One region of the Streptacidiphilus sp. MAP5-3 genome, then DNA from elsewhere that is predicted to be linked to it. Evidence: predicted binding sites of a transcription regulator. Region 1 holds the regulator's gene; the other holds the start of a gene.
What was found. The regulator HrcA, encoded in region 1, represses chaperone genes, less so after heat shock. The targets are predictions, from matches to a motif close to TTNGCACTCNGNNNNNCNGAGTGCNAA.
Positions count from the first base shown of each region.

Region 1 (10,625 bases):
GGTCGGCGTCCAGCAGGAAGACGGGCGCGGTCACGTGCGTGCTCTTTCCGACGTGCTTCTTGAGGGTTGGTCAGCGACCGTTGAACGCGTCAGCGACCGTTGAATGCGTCTTTGAGGCGCGAGAAGAGGCCCTGCTGACCCGGTGCGAACTGGCCCGACGGGCGCTCCTCGCCGCGGAGCTTGGCGAGCTTGCGCATCAGGTCCTCCTGCTCGGCGTCGAGCTTGCTCGGCGTCAGGACCTCGACGTGCACTATCAGGTCGCCGCGTCCGCCGCCGCGCAGGTGCGTGATGCCCCGGCCGTGCAGCGGGATGGACTGGCCGGACTGGGTGCCGGGACGGATGTCGATCTCCGCCGCGCCGTCCAGCGTCTCCAGCGGGACCTTGGTGCCGAGCGAGGCCGCCGTCATCGGCAGGGTCACCGTGCAGTGCAGGTCGTCGCCGCGCCGCTGGAAGATCTCGTGGGCGTTCTCGGAGATCTCGACGTAGAGGTCACCGGCCGGGCCGCCGCCGGGGCCGACCTCGCCCTCGCCGGCCAGCTGGATCCGGGTGCCGTTGTCGACACCGGCCGGGATCTTGACGGTCAGCGTGCGGCGGGCGCGGACCCGGCCGTCGCCGGCGCACTCCGGGCAGGGGGTGGGCACGACGGTGCCGAAGCCCTGACACTGCGGGCACGGACGCGAGGTCATGACCTGGCCCAGGAAGGACCGGGTCACCTGGGAGACCTCACCGCGACCGCGGCACATGTCACAGGTCTGCGCGGAGGTACCGGGGGCCGCGCCCTCGCCGTTGCAGGTGTTGCAGACGACGGCGGTGTCGACCTGGATTTCCTTGGTGGTGCCGAAGGCCGCCTCCTCCAGATCGATGTCGATCCGGATCATGGCGTCCTGACCGCGCCGGGTCCGCGACCGCGGGCCGCGCTGGTTACCGGCCGCGCCGAAGAAGGCATCCATGATGTCGCTGAAGCCGAAGCCCGCGCCGGTCCCGAAGCCGCCGGCGCCACCGGCGGCGCCCGTGGACGAGAGCGGGTCGCCGCCCAGGTCGTAGACCTGGCGCTTGCTCGGGTCCGACAACACCTCGTAGGCGGCGTTGATCTCCTTGAACCGCTCCTGGGTCTTCGGGTCCGGGTTGACGTCAGGATGCAGCTCACGCGCCAGTCGGCGGAAAGCCTTCTTGATCTCGTCCTGACCCGCGTCCCGTCGGACGCCGAGTACCGCGTAGTAGTCCGTGGCCACCAAAATGCTCCGCTGTTCTCCGTCTGAGGCTCGTGCGCCTGCCGTGCGCCTGCCGTGCACCTGCGTGCTACTGCCGTGCTGCCACTAGGACGCGGCCAGGATCTGACCCACGTACCGTGCAACCGCCCGGACGGCCCCCATGGTTCCCGGGTAGTCCATCCGAGTCGGCCCGACCACCCCGAGCTTGGCGACGGTCTCCTCGCCGGAACCGTAGCCCACCGAGACGACGGACGTGGAATTGAGCCCTTCATAGGCGTTCTCGTGACCGATCCTGACCATCACACCAGGATCAGCGGTCTCCCCGAGTAGTCGAAGGAGTACCACCTGTTCCTCCAGCGCCTCGAGCACCGGCGCGATCGTGAGCGGGAAGTCGTGCGGGAACCGGGTCAGGTTGGCCGTGCCGCCCATCACCACGCGCTCCTCGGTCTGCTCGACCAGCGCCTCGTAGAGAGTGGAGAGCACGGTCGTGACGGAGGCCCGGTCCTGGAGCGCGAAGGTCTCGGGCAGGTCCTGCAGCAAGGTCGGCACCTCGGCGAAGCGCTGTCCCGCCGCCCGGGCGTTGAGCCTGGTCCGCAGGTCGGCCAGCATGACCTCGCCCACCTGCCCCGGGCAGTCGACGATGCGCTGCTCGACCCGGCCGGTGTCGGTGATCAGCACCAGCATCACCCGGGTCGGCGTCAACGGGACCAACTCGACGTGCCGCACCGTGGAACGGGTGAGCGAGGGGTACTGGACCACCGCCACCTGTCTGGTGAGCTGCGCCAACAGCCGGACCGTGCGCGCCACGACGTCGTCCAGGTCGACGGCGTGGTCGAGGAAGTTGGTGATGGCCCGGCGCTCGGCGACCGACATCGGCTTGACCTCCGTCAGCCGGTCCACGAACAGCCGGTACCCCTTGTCGGTGGGCACCCGGCCGGCGCTGGTGTGCGGCTGGTGGATGTAGCCCTCCTCCTCGAGGACGGCCATGTCGTTGCGGACCGTGGCCGACGAGACACCGAGGCTGTGCCGGTCCACCAGCGCCTTGGAGCCGACCGGCTCCTCCGTGCCGACGTAGTCCTGGACGATGGCCCGCAGCACCGCAAGCTTGCGGTCGTCGAGCCGGCGCTCCTCGGGCACGGTACGCACCTCCAGTCGGTCCGGTCGGCTTGCTGTGCTTGTCGCAGCGCTGCTCTTGCTGCAAGCACCGCTCGTACTGATCTCGTCACTACATCAGCTCTGGCACTCTGGACATACGAGTGCCAGGATCGGTCAGCTGTCAGTGTAAAGCGCGACGGTCCGCGACCGGAACGACTGGACCTCGTCAGACGTACCACATACCGAGGGCGGCCCACATACCGAGTGCGGCAAGGCAGAATTGCAGCCGCAGTTCACCGCCCAGGAGGGACACCATGTCCAGGACTCGTTTCGCGCCGGACCGCGGCCTGACCAGCCGCATGCTGATCACGATGTTCTTGATCGGCCTGCTGTTCGTGGTCTTCGTGGGCGTGCTGCTGGTCGTGCTGCGTGGCGCGTGGCCGATCGTCGTCATCATCGCGGGCGGCCTGTTCGTGGTGCAGTTCTGGTTCAGCGACAAGATCGCCGCGTTCAGCATGGGCGCGCGCGAGGTGTCGCCACAGGAGTACCCGGAGCTGCACGGGGCGGTCGACCGCCTGTGCGCACTGGCCGACATGCCCAAGCCGCGCGTCGCCGTGGCCCAGAGCGACATGCCCAACGCCTTCGCCACCGGCCGCAACGAGAAGAACGCTGTGGTGTGCGTCACCACCGGTCTGCTGCGGCGCCTGGAGCCGGAGGAGCTCGAGGGCGTCCTCGCGCACGAGCTGTCCCATGTCGCGCACCGCGACGTCGCGGTGATGACCATCGCCGGCTTCCTCGGCGTGCTGGCCGGCATCATCACCCGCGTCGGCCTGCAGTTCGGCATGTTCGGCGGCTTCGACCGCCGGGACAACCGCGACAACGACAACACCGGCATGGCAATTCTGGCCGTGATCGCGGTCAGCGCGATCGTCTACGCCATCAGCTTCCTGCTGACCCGCCTGCTCTCCCGCTACCGCGAGCTCTCGGCGGACCGCTCGGCCGCGCTGCTCACCGGCAAGCCGTCGGCGCTGGCCTCCGCGCTCACCAAGGTCACCGGCGACATCGGCGCCATCCCGACCCAGGATCTGCGCAAGTCCCAGCCGTTCAACGCCTTCTACTTCGCCCCGGCCCTCTCGGCCCGCGAGGCGGTCGGCAACGCCTTCTCCAGCCACCCGACGCTGGACCAGCGCCTGGAGCAGCTCGGCAAGATCTCCGCCGAGCTCGGCCGCAGCTGAACACTCCTGACTGCACTCGCGTAGTAGAGAGGACCACTGAGCGATGGGTTTCCTGGACGCCCTGCTCGGCCGCACCAAGCCGGTCAAGCCGGATCTGGACCAGCTCTTCGGCCTGCCCTCGGCGGCCATCACCCTGGAGGCCGCGGCCGGCTACAAGCCCACCGGCGTCGGCTCGGTCTGCTTCGCCCCCGCTGAGGGCGGGGCGTTCGCCGAGGTCCAGCAGGAGGTCCAGGCCCTGCTGGACGCCGACACGGGCCGTGGCCGCCGCCCTGTGGAGGTCACCCCGCGCGACTCGTACGGCTACTCCTGGATCACCGCCCGCCAGGACCCGGACGACATCGTCTCGCTGGTCAACGACGTCCATGCGGTCAACTCGGCGCTGGAGTCCCAGGGGTTCGGCCCGCAGCTGCTCTGCACCCTCGTCAACTTCGAGAACGCGCAGGGCCGCCGGTTCGCCCTGGTCTACCTCTACAAGCGCGGCGCCTTCTACCCGTTCGCCCCGCTCCCCGGCGAGAAGCGGGACAACCCGCTGGAGCTGCAGATCAAGGCGATGATCGGCAACGACCTCCGGATCGAGCAGGACCTGACCCGCTGGTTCCCGGTCTGGGGCGCGCCCGGTCTGTAATGATCGTCCCGTGAGCCGTTACGACGCCCGTGGCATGACCGATCTGACGCCCCCGTGGAAGCGCCCGAGCGCGGTGCCGGAGGTCCCCGCCGAACGGGACCTGGTGGTGGAGGAGCCGTCCACGGGCTTCTGCGGCGCGGTCGTCCGCTGCGAGAAGACGGCGGAGGGCTTCACGGTCACCCTGGAGGACCGCCACGGCAAGCACCGCGTATTCCCGATGACGCCGCGCGGCTTCCTGATCGACGGCCGACCGGTCACCCTGGTCCGCCCGACGGGCGGCTCTGCCCCGGGTCCCGCAGGTGGTTCCGCAGGACCCGGCCGGACCGCGTCCGGGTCGGTCGCCGTCCAGGGCGCGAAGGCACGGGTCGCGCTGCCGAGCCGGATCTACGTCGAGGGCGTCCACGACGCCGAGTTGGTGGAGAAGGTCTGGGGCGACGACCTGCGCATCGAGGGCGTCGTGGTCGAGTACCTCCAGGGCATCGACGATCTCCCCGCCATCGTCGCCGAGTTCGGCCCCGAACCGGGCCGCCGCCTCGGCGTGCTGGTCGACCACCTGGTCCCCGACTCCAAGGAGTCCCGGATCGCCGCCCAGGTGACGGGCGACCACGTGCTGGTGGTCGGCCACCCCTTCATCGACATCTGGGCAGCCGTCAAACCCGCCGCCGTCGGCATCCCCGCCTGGCCGGACGTCCCGCGCGGCGAGGACTGGAAGACGGGCATCTGCTCCCGCCTCGGCTGGCCCCTCGACACGTCCGCCGCCTGGAAGCGCATCCGCGGCTCGGTCCACTCCTACAAGGACCTCGACCCGGCCCTCCTCGGCCGGGTCGAGGAGCTCATCGACTTCGTCACCAGCTGACCCCTGGCTCCCTACTCACCCTCTTCGGCGGCCAAGGACTCCCAGTAGTCCACATAGGCCCGCTCGTGCGCGGCGGCCAGCGTGAGGATGCGCCGCGGGACGACCGGGACGACTGCCCGTCCCGGCGGCGGGTGACCGACCGGCGCTTCACCAACGGCCCCGGCATCCCCCGCACTTGGGACACCTACCTCGGCGCGGACCGCGGCGACGCCCCCGCCTACGCCGCACCCGCCCGCGCCACGGACCTGCGCGGCCTGCCCGCCGCCTACGTGCTGACCTGCGGCCTGGATCCGCTCCGCGACGAGGGCCTCGACTTCGCGCGCCGCCTCATCGAGGCGGACGTCCCGGTCGAGATCAAGGACGTCCCCGGTGCGTGGCACCTCTTCGAGGCCTACGCGCCGGAGACGTCTGTCACCCGACGGACGACGGCGCACTGGTTGCGCGCCCTGCGCGACGCGCTCAACCCTGCCTGATCCCGCTCGATCCCGCCTGGTCACGCCCAATCCCGCCTGCTCAGTCGACCAGGTCGCGGACGACGGCATCGGCAAGGAGGCGACCGCGCAGGGTGAGGACGGCGCGGCCCTGAGCGAAGGGCTCGGGCTGCAGCAGGCCGTCGGCGAGGGCGCGGTCCGCCGCAGTGCGGCCGTCCGGCTGGAGGAGGTCCAGCGGGCAGCCCTCGGAGAGGCGGAGTTCCAGCAGGATCCGCTCGACGCGGCGGTCCTCCGACGCGAGCCGCTCGCGTCCCTGCGCCGGAGTTTCACCCGCCGCGAGGGCTGCGGCGTAGGCGGCGGGGTGCTTGCGGTTCCACCAGCGGACGCCGCCGACGTGGCTGTGCGCGCCCGGTCCGGCGCCCCACCAGTCCGCGCCGGTCCAGTACAGCTCGTTGTGGCGGCAGCGCGCGGCCTTCGAGGTGGCCCAGTTCGAGACCTCGTACCACTCCATTCCGGCAGCCGTGAGCCGCTCCTCGGCCTGGAGGTAGCGCTCGGCGTGGACGTCGTCGTCCGTCATCGGGATCTCCCCGCGCCGGATCCGGGCCGCCAGTCGGGTCCCGTCCTCCACGATCAGCGCGTAGGCGGAGATGTGGTCCGGCTCCGCCGAGAGCGCCGCGTCGAGCGAGGCGGCCCAGTCGTCGTCCGACTCCCCCGGCGTGCCGTAGATCAGGTCGAGGTTGACGTGCTCGAACCCGGCTTCCCGTGCCTCCGCGACACAGGCCTGCGGACGCCCGGGAGTGTGGTGCCGGTCGAGCAGCTGCAGCACGTGCGGGCGGACGCTCTGCATCCCGAAGCTGAGCCGGTTGAAGCCGCCTTCGCGCAGCTCCGCCAGGTACGCGGGGTCCACCGACTCCGGGTTGGCCTCGGTGGTCACCTCGGCTCCGGGCGCGAGGCCGAACTCCTCGCGGATCGCGGCCAGCATCCGGACCAGGTCGGCGGCGGGCAGCAGCGTCGGCGTGCCACCGCCGAGGAAGACGGTTTCCACCGGCACGTCCGCGTCCCCGAGCAACGTGCGCGCGAGGCGGATCTCGGCGACCAGATGCTCGGCGTACGTCTCCTGCGACGCCACTGTGCCGGAGGAGCGCAGCTCCGTCGCGGTGTAGGTGTTGAAGTCGCAGTACCCGCAGCGGGTGGCGCAATAGGGCACGTGGACGTAGAAGCCGAACGGACGCGTCCCGAGCCCGGCGAGGGCGGTTTCGGGAAGCGAACCGTCAGCCGGGACGGCTTCGCCGTCAGGCAGAGCGGAAGGCATGACACCCATTGTCCGTGATCACGCGCGTGGACATGCCGACGGGCCGCTCCCCGAGGAGGTGGGACGGGGGTTTCCGCCCCACCGGGCCGGGCTCAGGCCTCGCGCGAGCCCTCGTACATCGCCTCGATCAGCGCCGCGTTCTCGCGCTCCACGACCGGGCGCTTGACCTTCAGGCTCGGCGTCAGCTCGCCGTGCTCGATGTCCAGGTCGCGCGGGAGGACGGTGAACTTCTTGACCGTCTGCCAGCGCTGCAGCTGGCCGTTGAGCTCGTCGACGTAACCGCCGATCAACGTGTGCGTCTGCGGCGAGGTGCAGACGTCGGCGTAGTCCTTGCCGGCCTGGCCGTTGTCCGCCGCCCACTGCATGATGGCCGGCTCGTCCAGGGTGATCAGCGCGGCGCAGAAGTTGCGGCCGTTGCCGATGACCAGGATGTTGCTGACGAACGGGCAGACCGCCTTGAACCGGCCCTCGACCTCACTCGGGGCGACGTACTTGCCACCGGAGGTCTTGAACATGTCCTTCTTGCGGTCGGTGATCCGCAGGAAGCCGTCCTGGTCGAGCTCGCCGATGTCGCCGGTGTGGAACCAGCCGTCGGACTCCAGGACCTCGGCGGTCTTCTCCGGCTGGTTGTGGTAGCCGCGCATGACGCCGGGGCCGCGGAGCAGGACCTCGCCGTCCTCGGCGATGCGGACCTCGGTGCCCGGGAGCGGGCGACCGACCGTGCCGACGCGGTAGCCCTCGCCGGGGTTGACCGTGGAGCCGGCGCTGCTCTCGCTCAGGCCGTAGCCCTCGAGGATGTGGACGCCGACACCGGAGAAGAAGAAGTTGATGTCCGGTGCCAGCGCCGCCGAGCCGGAGACGCAGGCGCGGAGCCGACCGCCGAACGCGTCGCGGATCTTTGCGTAGACGAGCTTGTCCGCGACCGCGTGCTTGGCCTGGAGCGGGAAGGGAACGGTCCGCGAACCGGTGGCGATCTGGTTCTTCTGCGCCGTCTCGGCGTACTCGCGGGCGACACCGGCCGCCCACATGAAGATCTTGTACTTGGCGCCGCCCTCGGCCCGGGCCTTGCTGGCGATGCCGTTGTAGACCTTCTCGAAGATGCGCGGCGCGGCAGCCATGTACGTCGGCTGGACCGCCGGCAGGTTGGTGATGATCTTGTCGACGCGACCGTCGACGGCGATCACCGAGCCCTGCTGGATGTGACCCGAGGTCAGCGTCTTGCCGAAGACGTGCGACAGCGGCAGCCACAGGTACTGCACGTCGGTGTCGTCGGTCAGGCCCAGGGAGCTCTGCGCCGCGGCCTGGTAGGACCAGCAGTCGTGGACCAGGCGGACGCCCTTGGGGCGACCGGTGGTGCCGGAGGTGTAGATCAGCGTGGCCAGCTGCTCGCGCTTGATCGCGGCGACGGCGTCGGTGACCTCGTCCGGATGGTCCTTGAGGTGGGCGGCCCCGCGCTCCTCGAGCTCGGACAGGCCGAGCACCTCGACGCCCGCGGCAGCGGCGGCGGAGGCCGCCTCGGCGTCGGGCTTGCTGCCGTCGATGGTGACGACCGTCCGCAGCTCGGGCGTCTCGGCCAGCACGCTGAGGATCTTGGCCAGCTGCTTGGCGTCCTCGACGACGATGGCGCGGCTGCCGGAGTCGGAGACGATGAACGCCGTCTCCTCGGCGTTGGTGCTCGGGTACACCGCGGTGACCGCCGCGCCCGCGCACATGATGCCGAGGTCGGCGAGGATCCACTCGACCCGGGTGGAGCAGGAGATGCCGACGCGCTGCTCCGGCTCGATCCCCAGGGACATGAGCCCGGCCGCGATGTGCTGCACGCGCTCCGCAGCCTGGCCCCACGTCATCGGCCGCCACTGCTCCGCGCCCGGGGCACCGTCTGCGGCATGCTCGTCCACCGGCACGGGGTAGCGGTAGGCGACCCGGTCCGGGGTGGCTGCCACGCGGGCCAGGAAAAGCTGGGCAACGGACTCGGGGCGGTTGTCCAGCAGGGGTTCTGCGACGAGCGGCTTCAAGCTCACGGCTTCCTCCGGTGCCCGTCCGGCCGGTATGGGGCGGCGGGAGGGCTGATGCGGTGCGGACGGCGGGGGCGTTGCTGAGGTGGGGCGGTACTACGTAAGGCGGTGCCGAAGTGAGGCGGTGCGATCCCGGGCTGACCCCGAGGATGCTGTGCCTGCTGATGTTTATTTAACTCACCAGTAACTGGCAAGCAACGATCAGAGTAGGCCGTTATCGCCCCGTACGTAAGGGGGGAATTGTGGTGTGGACCACATTGCTTGCCGGTCGGCAGGTAAGCTATCTACGATGAGCCGCCGCGCACCGGAATCCGACCGTACACCGCGCGCACGTAGCATGCGCTCCCGCGAGGCGCATAAATGCATAGCCGCCCGCCCGTCAACCGGGTACGGTGTACGCAGATGGGGATCGCTCCATCGGCCCCGTGTGACATCCACACAAACTCCGCCCACCGGCTCCACGAGCAGCACGCCCGAAATGCCTGAACTGTCTGAGCTTCCTGAACCGCCCGCACGCCCCATACGCCCGAGCACTACCGAGCTTCACTGAGAGACCCGAGTGCTGATCCGACTCCTGCGCGCCCACCTGAGGCCCTATTCCAGGCCGATCACCCTGCTGGTACTGCTCCAGCTGGTCCAGACGATCGCGACCCTCTACCTTCCCACCCTCAACGCCGACATCATCGACAACGGCGTGGTCAAAGGCGACACCGGCTACATCCTGCAGACCGGCGGCGTGATGATCGGGGTCACGCTGGCCCAGGTCGTCTGCGCCATCGGCGCGGTGTACTTCGGCGCCCGTACCGCCATGGCCCTCGGCCGCGACATGCGCGCCTCCGTCTTCACCCGGGTCCAGGAGTTCTCGACCCGCGAGGTGGGCCAGTTCGGCGCGCCCTCGCTGATCACCCGCAGCACGAACGACGTGCAGCAGGTGCAGATGCTGGTGCTGATGACCTTCACGCTGATGGTCTCCGCGCCGATCATGTGCGTCGGCGGCATCATCATGGCGCTCAACCAGGACGTCCAGCTGTCGACGCTGCTGGTGGCCATCGTCCCGATCCTGGGCATCATGATCGGCATCATCGTCAGCCGGATGCGTCCGCTGTTCCGCTCGATGCAGGAGCGGATCGACACGGTCAACCGGGTGCTGCGCGAGCAGATCAGCGGTCTCCGCGTGATCCGGGCCTTCGTCAAGGACACCCACGAGAAGGACCGCTTCCGTGCCGCCAACGACGACCTGACCGACACCGGTCTGCGCGTCGGTCGGCTGATGGCGCTGATGTTCCCGCTGGTCATGATGGTGGTGAACCTGTCCAGCGTGGCCGTGATGTGGTTCGGTGCGCACCGGATCGACAGCGGCGGCATGCAGATCGGCGCGCTGACCGCGTTCCTCAGCTACCTGATGCAGATTCTGATGTCGGTCATGATGGCCACCTTCATGTTCATGATGGTGCCGCGCGCCGAGGTCTGCGCCGAGCGCATCCAGGAGGTGCTGGACACCGAGACCACGGTCGTCCCGCCGAGCAGCCCGGTGCGCGAGCTGTCCCGTCGTGGCTTCCTGGAGCTGCGCGGCGCGGAGTTCCGCTACCCGGGCGCCGAGGCGTCGGTGCTGCGTGACGTCAGCTTCACCGCGCGTCCGGGCGAGACCACGGCGATCATCGGCTCGACCGGCGCGGGCAAGACCACGCTGCTCAACCTGATCCCCCGGCTCTCCGACGCGACCGACGGCTCGGTCTTCGTCGACGGCGTCGACGTGCGCGAGCTGGAGCCGGCGCTGCTGGCCCGGACGGTCGGGCTCGTCCCGCAGAAGCCGTACCTCTTCAGCGGCACCGTCGCCTCCAACCT
Region 1 is NZ_JBGCCL010000003.1:296,641-307,265, reverse strand. It holds gene ABH928_RS07660 (16S rRNA (uracil(1498)-N(3))-methyltransferase) at 1-34, opposite strand, end outside; gene dnaJ (molecular chaperone DnaJ) at 90-1,232, opposite strand; gene hrcA (heat-inducible transcriptional repressor HrcA) at 1,317-2,348, opposite strand; gene htpX (zinc metalloprotease HtpX) at 2,621-3,541, shown strand; gene ABH928_RS07640 (hypothetical protein) at 3,585-4,166, shown strand; gene ABH928_RS07635 (DUF3097 domain-containing protein) at 4,201-5,022, shown strand; gene ABH928_RS07630 (alpha/beta hydrolase fold domain-containing protein) at 5,088-5,495, shown strand; gene hemW (radical SAM family heme chaperone HemW) at 5,536-6,765, opposite strand; gene ABH928_RS07620 (long-chain fatty acid--CoA ligase) at 6,858-8,786, opposite strand; gene ABH928_RS07615 (ABC transporter ATP-binding protein) at 9,340-10,625, shown strand, end outside.

Region 2 (10,625 bases), on a different contig from region 1:
GCTGGTCGACGGCGAGGTCGAACCGGAGCAGCGGCTGCCAGGGCGCCTCGACGAGGGCCAGCATGGTGCCGAAGAGCAGCAGGAACGCTGCCGCGCCCGCCCACAGGCGCCATTCCCGCACGTCAGGCTCCCTCTGCTCGGCTCTCGTCGGCATCTCTCAAGGGCCCGATCCGTCACCGAGTCGGTGACCACATTTCGTCGCGCGGGGAACCAGGGCCAGGCGGACAATCGTCCCAGAGAGTGATAGAACCGGACGTCCGCCCCACCGTAACCGGGCGACGACGCTGCGTCGATGATCGGGAATAACCCGCCAGCATACTGCGACCGGCGAAGAAAAACACCACTTCGGGAATGATTCTTCGGAACTCGTCGTTGAGCCGTTACGTAAGCAGTTCCCAGGTACGGGCCAGCCAGGCCCGTCACGTCCCCGAGGGAGTACGTATGGCCACCCGTGCCGTCGTCCGCGGCAAGGCCGATCGGACCCGCTCCGTGCGGCCCACCGCAGGTGAGGCCGACCGCGACCTCGTCGGTATGTACCTGGACGAGATCGCCCGGACCCCGCTGCTGGACGCGGAGCAGGAGGTTCAGCTGTCCACCCGGATCGAGGCCGGCGTCTTCGCCGAGCACCTCCTCGAAGCGGGGCAGACGGTCGGTGACGCCACCGAGGACGAGCTGCGTGCGATATCCGCGGACGGGCAGCGGGCGAAGGACATCTTCATCCGGTCCAACCTGCGCCTGGTCGTCGCCGTCGCCCGTCGTTACCCGCGCAGCGGGTTGCCGCTGCTGGACCTGATCCAGGAGGGCAACGCCGGGCTCGTCCGTGCCGTCGAGAAGTTCGACTTCGGCAAGGGCTTCAAGTTCTCCACCTACGCGACCTGGTGGATCCGTCAGGCGATCACCCGGTCGATCGCCGACCAGTCGCGCACCATTCGCCTCCCCGTCCACCTGGTCGAGGAGCTGGGCCGGATCCGTCGCGTCCAGCGCGAGAAGTCCAAGGAGCTCGGGCGCGACGCCGAGCTCGCCGAGGTCGCGGCCGAGCTGGACACCACCGAGGACCGGATCAAGGACGTCCTGGACTGGGCACGCGACCCGGTCAGCCTCAACATGACCGTCGACGACGACGGTGAGACCCAGTTCGGCGACCTGGTCGAGGACACCGGCGCGGAGTCCCCCGAGGACGCCGTCATGGTGATGATGCGTCGTGAGGAGCTCGAGCGCCTGATCGACCGGCTGGACGACCGCACCGCCTCGATCATCCGCTCCCGCTACGGCATCGAGGACGGCCGCGAGCGGACGCTCACCGAGGTGGGCAAGCAGCACGGCCTGACCCGTGAGCGCATCCGCCAGATCGAGAAGCACGCGCTCGCCGAGCTCCGCAAGATCGCCGACCACGCGGGCTTCGAGGCCGCGTGACACGTGTAAGACCGCGTCAGCGGTCGGGCGACGCCGAGCCCCCGCCAAGAGCCCCCGTTTCACCCCAGGTGGAGCGGGGGCTCTTGGCATCCCGTGCCGCCTACCCTGGAGGGATGAGCGGCAGGGATGACGAGCAGAGCAAGGCCAGGCGGAGGATCGTCTTCGACGACCCGGTCAGCGGGCGCGGCAAGGACGACACCGACTCGGGCTGGGGCGAGGAGCGCAGCGAGGGCGCTCAGCGTCGGGACCTGGACTGGTACCTGCGCGAGACCCCGCCGCACCACGGGGACAAGTAGTCCGGCGTGCGGCCGGCTCAGCTGTGCTGCGCCGGTGGCATGGCGGGCGGCGGCTCGGCTGCGACCTGCGGGAACGCACCCGTCTGAGCATGGGCGCGCGTTCCGGCGGCCGCTGCTGATTCACCCGATCCGGGAGGCTGTCGCAACGATCCGACGGCGAGCGTCGTCGCCGCGACGAGCAGCCCGGCGGCGACAGGACCCGGCCGTCGCCGCACCGGCCCGGGCAGCCGATGCCGCCCGCGTCCCGCGCGGATGGGCGGGAAGGCGGCGATGCAGTAGGTGGGCGGGATCGAAAGGGACATGCTGGCCTCCTCCGGAGCAGGTTCTTCGCTACGGGGACAACGCTGCCGCGAGGCGGGGACCAGAACCAGGAGGGGCTGCACAGCCTGTGGACAACTCCGGGCTGTGGAGAACTTCTCCTCAAAAGGGTGAGCTGCATGACGTAGGGGCGAGGCCCCTGTCATGCAGCTGCAGCTCTGCCGAGCTCAGGCCGCCGAGCCGGAGGAGCCGGACGAGGAAGCGCTGGAGGACGAGCCCGAGGAGCTCGTGGAGGAGCTCGACGAGGAGGACGACGAACCCGAGGAGCTCGACGAACCCGAGGAGCCCGACGCCGAGCCCGCGGAGGTGATGCTGCTGCTGGACGACGAGCGGCTGTCGGTCCGGTAGAAGCCGGATCCCTTGAAGACCACGCCCACCGCCGAGAAGATCTTGCGCAGCTTGCCGCCGCACTCGGGGCACTCGGTCAGCGCGGCGTCGCTGAACTTCTGCACGGCCTCGAGACCGTTGCCGCACTGGGTGCACTGGTACTGGTACGTCGGCACTTGTTTCCTCCTGGCACTCTAAGGCTATGAGTGCTAACGATCCTCAATGATGCGGCATTCCGGGTGGAGAAGTCCACTGATCGGGGATGTGAGCCTGGGTACTCCACCTCGCCCCGGCCGCCCTCCGGGGCGGCTCGCGGCCTCAGTACTCGGTGCGGGTGCCGCTGAGCCAGCCGGCCAGTTTGCCGCCCTGGTCGACCGCGCGGATCCGCCGCTCGGCCCGGTCGCGGACCTGGTCGGTGGCCACCACCAGTAGGTCGTCGCCGTGCCGCAGCAGCGTGGTCGGGCCGGGGACGAAGCTCTCGCCGCCGCGCACGATCAGGGTCACCGCCGCTCCCTTCGGCAACCGCAGCTCGCTGATCTCGACGCCCGCGAGACGTGACTCGGGCCCGACCGAGACGGAGAGGAGATGGCCGTGGAGTCGCTCCAGCGGGGCCGATTCGACCTCCAGGTCGTCGGCGTGGGCGGAGTCGGAGATCCGCAGGCCGCGTGCCAGCCACGGCAGGGTCGGGCCCTGGAGCAGGGTGAAGACCACCACCAGCAGGAAGACCGTGTTGAACAGCTGGTCCGCCCCGGGCACCTTGTGCACCACCGGGATGGTGGCCAGCACGATCGGCACCGCGCCGCGCAGCCCGGCCCAGCTCAGCAGCACCTGCTCACGCCAGGTGATCCGGAACGGCGTCAGGGTCAGCAGGACCGAGGCCGGGCGGGCGGCCAGCACCAGCACCAGACCGACCACCAACGCGGGGACGATCGCGTCGGCCATGGTGTGCGGGTTCACCAGCAGCCCCAGCATCACGAACATGCTGATCTGCGCGATCCAGGCCAGGCCCTCGGCGAAGCCGCGGGTGGCCGGGCCGTGGGGGAGCCTGGCGTTGCCGAGCAGCAGAGCGCAGATGTAGGTGGCGAGGAAGCCGGAACCGTCCAGCAGCGCGCCGCCCGCGTAGGCGAGGATCGTCAGGGCGACGACCGCGATCGGGTAGAGGCCCGAGGAGGGCAGCGCGACATGGCGCAGCGTCAGCGCGCCCAGCCGGCCCACCACCAGGCCGACCACGACCCCGATGGCGAGCTCCGCGATCACGGTGCCGGTGAGCACGTACCAGGAGTCGATCGGCCCGGCGGTGGCGAACGCGACGACCAGGATCACCACGGGGGCGTCGTTGAACCCGGACTCGGCCTCCAGCAGTCCGCTCAGCCGGGACGGGAGCGGGACGCGGCGCAGCACCGAGAAGACCGCCGCCGCGTCGGTCGACGAGACGACCGCGCCGAGCAGGAGTGAGACGCGCCAGTCCGCCCCGGTGAGCAGGTGCGCGCCTACCGCGACGACACCGACGCTGATCGCGGTGCCGATCGTGGCGAGCACGGCGGCGGCCGGGACCGAGGGTTTGATGTCGGACCACCGGGTGCCGAGGCCGCCCTCGGCGAGGATCACCACCAGTGCGGCGTAGCCCAGGACCTGGGTGAGCTCGGCGTTGTCGAAGGTGATGCTGCCGATGCCGTCATGGCCGAGCAGGACGCCGATGCCGAGGTAGAGGAGCAGGCTGGGGAGCCCGCTGCGGGAGGAGAGCCGGACCGCGGCCACGGCCACCAGCAACACCAGGGAGAACAGCAGGAGGAGCAGATCGAGCCGGTGGACGGACACGCAGGGGCACCTCGCGCGCTGGGCCTGCCGCTTCCTGGGGGGAAGCGGGGGTTCACAGCAGAATCGTTGCTTCCACTTGTCTGGAGCAAGATTTTACCGATCTGACGGCGCATTCTCCGCGCGGTCCAAAGGGTGGTCACCAGCGCGGACACGATGTCCGGCGGCGGTCGGGTACCGCTCCGGCGCTGTTCGAGCAGGCCCTGGGCAGGCAGCGGCCCGGCAGCCGTCGGAGACCCGCTCCGCCCGCGGCGCGACCGCCGCGCGTCATGGGTTCCGCTTCGGGTGTTAGCGTCAGCACCGCCGCTCTGCGCGGTACGCCGCGGTAAAGTCACTGCCCCTCACAAGGACCCTGATGCCCCGCTCCTCCCGTCCCAAGCGCCCCAAGAAGTCGCGTCGCCTTCGTTTCATGGTGGTGCTGGTCGTGCTGCTGCTCGTCGGCGGCGTCGCCTTCGGCGGCTGGTACGGCGTGCGCCAGGTGCGCGCGTCGCTGCCGCAGACCACCGGCACGATCCACCTCCAGGGCGTCACCGGCCCGGTCCAGGTGATTCGTGACTCCTCGGGCATCCCGCAGATCTACGCGTCCAGCCCCGAGGACCTGTTCATGGCCCAGGGCTACGTGCAGGCGCAGGACCGGTTCTGGCAGATGGACGTGGACCGTCACATCACCAGCGGGACGCTCTCGTCCATGTTCGGCTCGGGACAGCTGCAGACCGACGCCTTCATCCGGACCATGGACTGGCAGGGCGTCGCGCAGCAGGAGTTGCAGAGCCAGCTCTCGCAGACCACCAAGGACTACCTGACCGCCTACACCGACGGCGTCAACGCGTGGCTCAAGCAGCACCCGGGCGGGGCGGGGGCGTCGCTGGAGTACGCGCTGCTCGGCGTCGCCCACAGCGGCTACAAGCCCGCGCCGTGGACGCCGGTGGACTCGGTCTCCTGGTTGACGGCGATGGCCTGGGACCTGAGCGGCAACATGCAGCAGGAGATCGACCGTTCGCTGCTGTCGGGGACCTTCAACACGCAGGAGATCTCGCAGCTCTACCCGTCGTACCCCTACACCACCAACGGCACGATCCTGAAGACCGGTGAGGTCTCCAAGGACGGCACCTACGTTCCGGCCGAGGGCGCCCGGACGGCGCCGGTGGTCTCCGACGGCTCCGGCTCGTCGAGCTCCTCCAGTTCTTCCAGTTCGTCGGGGTCTCCGAACACGTCGGGCTCGTCGAGCAAGTCCGGCGGCGCGACCAACGCCTCGTACCAGACGGCCGGTGGCAGTTCCGCGGCGCAGGGCGCGCAGACGGCCGCGCAGGCGCTGGCGAACAACCTCTCCGTGCTGCCGACCATGCTCGGTCGCCCGGGCGCGGCCGGGATCGGGTCCAACTCCTGGGTGGTCGACGGCGCGCACACCACGACCGGCAAGCCGCTGCTGGCCAACGACCCGCACCTGTCGCCGCAGATGCCGTCCATCTGGTACCAGATGGGCCTGCACTGCACGACCGTCAGCGCGCAGTGCCCGTTCGACGTCACCGGCTTCACCTTCCCCGGCATGCCCGGCGTGATCATCGGCCACAACCAGAGCGTCTCCTGGGGCTTCACCAACGTCGGCACCGATGTCCAGGACCTCTACCTGGAGCAGGTCAACAGCGACGGCACCTACCTCTACGACGGCAAGAACCTCCCGCTGGTGACCCGTCAGGTGAGCATCCCGGTGGCCGGCAGCTCGCCGCAGACGATCACCATCCGCTCCACGCAGGACGGCATGCCGATCATCTCCGACCACAGCACGCAGGAGCAGAGCGTCGGTGTCAGCGCGCCCGTCGACGGTGCCGCGCCCCCGCGCGGCGGCGGCTACGCGATCGCGCTCAAGTGGACCGCGCTGACGCCGAACAAGACCATGGACGCGGTCTTCGAGCTCGACAAGGCGCAGAACTTCGGCGAGTTCCGCGGCGCGGCCAAGGACTTCTCGGTGCCCGCGCAGAACCTGATCTACGCGGACACCAAGGGCGACATCGGCTACCAGATGCCGGGTCAGGTCCCGATCCGGCCGAAGATCGCCGGTGACGACGGCACCTACCCGCAGCCCGGCTGGGACTCGCGCTACAAGTGGACCGGCCAGTACGTGCCGTTCGACGCGCTGCCGTGGGTGGAGAACCCGCCCGAGGGCTACATCGTGACGGCCAACCAGGCCGCGGTGGACCCGAACTACCCGTACCTGATCACCAACGACTGGGACTACGGCACCCGCGCCAAGCAGATCGACACGCTGATCCAGGGCAAGCTCAACGGCGGCGGCAAGATCTCGCCGGACGACATGGCCTCGATCCAGCAGGACGACACCAGCGTCTTCGCCAAGTCCCTGGTCCCGTACCTGCTCAACGTGAAGCTGACCGGCTCGTACTACACCCAGGCCCAGGACCTGCTGCGCGGTTGGAACTTCCAGCAGGACGCGGGCTCGGCTGCGGCGGCCTACTACAACGCGGTCTGGTCGAACCTGCTGCACCTGGCCTTCGACGAGAAGTTCCCGGCGTCCGTGCGTTCCACCACCGACTGCATCATGGTGGTGCCCGCCAGCCAGCAGGGGCTGCCCGCGGACGACGTCAACGGCACCCCGCAGCGCGTCCGCACCTGCGGACTGCGCGACGACGCGACCGCCCAGCCGGACGGCAACGACCAGTGGACCACCGTGGTTGGCGCGGTGCTGGACCAGCCGAACAGCGAGTGGTGGAACTGGACCGACGCCACCGGCAAGCAGTACTCCGGCCGGGACAGCCTGCTGGCCCAGGCGATGGTCGACGCCCGCAAGCAGCTGACCTCCCTGATGGGCAAGGACATCAGCACCTGGAGCTGGGGTCGGATCCACACCCTGGAGCTGCAGGAGCGCACCCTCGGCTCGGACGACTCGAACATCGCCTCGGGCGCGGTCCACTGGCTGCTCAACCGCGGCCCCTACGAGCTGAGCGGCGGCAGCGCGGCGGTCGACGCGTCCAGCTGGGACGCGGCCAACGGCTTCACCGTGGACGAGGCCCCGTCGATGCGCATGATCGTCGACCTGTCCGACTTCGACGCCTCCCAGTGGATCAACATCGGCGGCGCGTCCGGGCACGCGTTCAGCGCGAACTACGACGACCAGATGCAGCTGTGGGCCAACGGCCAGATGCTGACCTGGGCCTACAGCAAGCAGCAGGTCCAGGCGGCGGGCAAGGCCACACTCACGCTCGAACCCTGAGAGGGAGTCAGGCGGTTCGGCCGCCGACGTCGAACACGACCGTCCGGGCGGGCGTCACCACGGCGTCCACCGGGCGGTCGTGTGCTTCCGTCGGCAGACCGGGCAGCAGCTCGGCGTCGAAGAGCAGGGTGACCAACCGGGCCGCCGAGCCGGCCGAGGCGAGCCGGGCCAGCACCCGGTCGTAGCTGCCGCCGCCGCGCCCGAGCCGCAGTCCCGTCGCCGGGTCGACGGCCAGGCCCGGCAGCAGCACCAGGTCGGCGGCGGCGACGGCGCCCACGCCGAGCCGCGGGCCGGTCGGCTCCAGCAGCCCGAGCCGGGCCGGGGCCAGACCCTCCGCGCCCTGGTAGACCGCCCAGTCCAGGTCGTTGTCCGGCAGCAGCACCGGCAGCAGCACCCGCACGCCCCGCGCGCGCAGCGCGTCGAGCAGCGGACGGGTACCGGGCTCGGAGCCCATCGAGACGTAGCAGGCGACCGTCGCGGCCCGCGTCTCCGTTGCGAACGCCAGTGCCCTTGCCGCCAGGGTGTCCGCAGCCGCGTCCCGCTCGACGGGTGACATTGCGGCGCGTGCGGCGAGCAGGCGTGACCTCAGGGGCTTCTTGTCGTTATCCATCAGATGGGACGGCCTTCCGTCTCGTCGGTGCTTTCGGCTCGTCGGTGCTTTCGGCGGAGGGACGACCATGCTGCCCGTCCTCGCGGACATCCTCGCCGTTGTCTGCCTTCCCGCGCTGCTCGCGGCCTGGCTGTTCGGGCGCGGTCGGGCGCGTGCCCAGGCGGTGCTCGCCGTCCGGAGCGAGGAGCTCGCCGCGCTCCGCACCGGCCGCGCCGAGCTGGAGCGCACCTCCTGCATGGACCCGTTGACCGGGGTCTGGAACTACCGCTACCTCCAGCTGGCGCTGGACCGGGAGATCGCCCGCTGCAAACGCCGTTCCGGCGAGCGCGTCCTCGCGGTCCTGCTGCTGGAGATCGAGGGCTTCGGCGACATCCGCCGCGAGCACGGCTACCAGCGGGCCGGCGCGGTGCTGCGCGACCTGGCCCAGCGGCTGGCGATGGAGGTGCGCGAGGAGGACGTCTTCGGCCGCTACGGCGGCGAGGAGTTCCTGGTGCTGCTCCCGGAGACGGACGAGCAGGGGGCCATGACCGTGGCCGACCGGCTGTCCTGGACGGTGCGGCGGCATCCGCTGGCGCTGCCCTCGGTCCCGGTCCACCAAAACGAGTGTGGAAGTCTCCCCGGGAACGGTCTGTCGGCCCGGGTCGGCATCGGCCTGCTGCCCAGGGACGGTTCGCATGCAGCGCTGTTGCTCAGGGCCGCTGACAAGTCTTTGACAGGGGAGAGATATCTGACGGACACAGTCCGGCAGCTAAAGTCGTCCGTATGACGAAAGCTCGTACGCGCCAGATCACCAAGGCGGTCATCCCCGCGGCAGGTCTCGGCACCCGCTTCCTGCCGGCCACCAAGGCGACTCCGAAGGAGATGCTGCCGGTGGTCGACAAGCCCGCGATCCAGTACGTCGTGGAGGAGGCGGCGTCGGCCGGGCTGACCGATGTGCTGATGATCACCGGGCGGAACAAGCGTCCGCTGGAGGACCACTTCGACCGGGCCTACGAGCTGGAGGAGCAGCTCGCGCGCAAGGGCGACCAGGCCAAGCTGGACCGCGTCCGCGAGTCCAGCGAGCTGGCCACCATGCACTACGTGCGCCAGGGCGACCCCAAGGGCCTGGGCCACGCGGTGCTCTGCGCGGAGCCGCACGTCGCGGACCAGCCCTTCGCGGTGCTGCTCGGCGACGACCTGATCGACCCGCGCGACCCGCTGCTGTCCAAGATGATCGACGTCCAGCGCGAGCTCGGCGGCAGCGTCGTGGCGCTGATCGAGGTCGACCCGGCGCTGGCCCACCTCTACGGCTGCGCCTCGATCCGTCCGGCGGAGTGGCACGGCTCACTCGGCGGCGACGAGGACATCGTCCGGATCACCGACCTGGTCGAGAAGCCCGCCCCCGGCGAGGCCCCGAGCAACTACGCCGTCATCGGCCGCTACGTGCTCGACCCGTCCGTCTTCGACGTGCTGCGCGACACGCCGCCCGGCAAGAACGGTGAGATCCAGCTCACCGACGCGCTCCGGGTCCTGTCCCAGCGCACGCCGGGCCGCGGCGGTCCGGTGCACGGCGTGATCTTCCGTGGTCGCCGCTACGACACCGGTGACAAGGGCGACTACCTGCGCGCCATCGTCCGGCTCGCCTGCGAGCGCGAGGACCTCGGTCCGGAGTTCCGCGCCTGGCTCAAGGAGTTCGTCGGCAGCGGCGAGCTGGACGGCAAGAGCGGCGGCGTCGAGCTCTGAGTCCGAGCGTGTCCTGGCCCGGGTCTGTGCCGTGAGCACGGCGCCCGGGCCGACGCGTGTCCGACGTGCCTCCGACGCGCGTCCGGCGGTCGGACGGTCCGGGGGTTGTCGGTGGCGACGAGTAGTGTCGACTGCGTCACATGGCCCGGCTGCGCGCCGGGCCCGCAGCACCGAACCGCAGCACCGAACCGCACCGCCACGGGGGAGCGCACCATGACCGACCACCAGCACCACGGCCACGACCAGGGGCATGCGCACGGCCGTGCGCACGACCACGGCCTCGGTCAGGACGGTGGTGCCGGGCTCGCGGAGGACCCGTGCGCGGCCGAGGCGGCGCCGGGCGCGGAGAAGTCCGGCGGCGGGCGGCTGTGGACGGTCGACGAGCACCTCGCCGACATCCTGGCGGCCGTCGCCCGGGTCGCGCCGCTGCCGCCGCTGGAGCTGCAGCTGCTGGAGGCCCAGGGCTGCCTGACCGTCGACGAGCTGGTCTCCGGCGTCGCGCTGCCGCCCTTCGACAACAGCTCGATGGACGGCTACGCCGTGCGCGTCGCCGACCTTGAGGGGGCGACCAAGGACTACCCCTCCGTGCTGGCTGTCGTCGGCGATGTCGCGGCGGGCGCCGCCGCGCTGCCGGTGATCGGTCCGGGCCAGTGCGCGCGGATCATGACGGGCGCGCCGATTCCGCCCGGCGCCGAGGCCGTCGTGCCGGTCGAGTGGACCGACGCGGGCACCGGCTCCGACAAGGCCGCCACCACCATGGCCCCCCAGGGCGGCGAGCCGGTCGCCACCGGCGGCGAAGTGCGGATCTTCCAGCCGGTCGAGTCCGGCGCGTTCGTCCGACGACGCGGTGACGACATCGCCGAGGGCCAGTCGCTGCTCCCGGCCGGCACCCGCCTCG
Region 2 is NZ_JBGCCL010000001.1:680,704-691,328, reverse strand. It holds gene ABH928_RS03075 (phosphatase PAP2 family protein) at 1-121, opposite strand, end outside; gene ABH928_RS03070 (sigma-70 family RNA polymerase sigma factor) at 442-1,413, shown strand; gene ABH928_RS03065 (hypothetical protein) at 1,527-1,709, shown strand; gene ABH928_RS03060 (hypothetical protein) at 1,727-2,011, opposite strand; gene ABH928_RS03055 (FmdB family zinc ribbon protein) at 2,195-2,530, opposite strand; gene ABH928_RS03050 (potassium/proton antiporter) at 2,673-4,172, opposite strand; gene ABH928_RS03045 (penicillin acylase family protein) at 4,525-7,395, shown strand; gene ABH928_RS03040 (5-formyltetrahydrofolate cyclo-ligase) at 7,403-8,005, opposite strand; gene ABH928_RS03035 (GGDEF domain-containing protein) at 8,073-8,771, shown strand; gene ABH928_RS03030 (UTP--glucose-1-phosphate uridylyltransferase) at 8,768-9,727, shown strand; gene glp (gephyrin-like molybdotransferase Glp) at 9,941-10,625, shown strand, end outside.
Region 2: ABH928_RS03055 (FmdB family zinc ribbon protein) is a predicted target of HrcA. The motif match lies at 2,541-2,567, and genes of this name have one in related genera.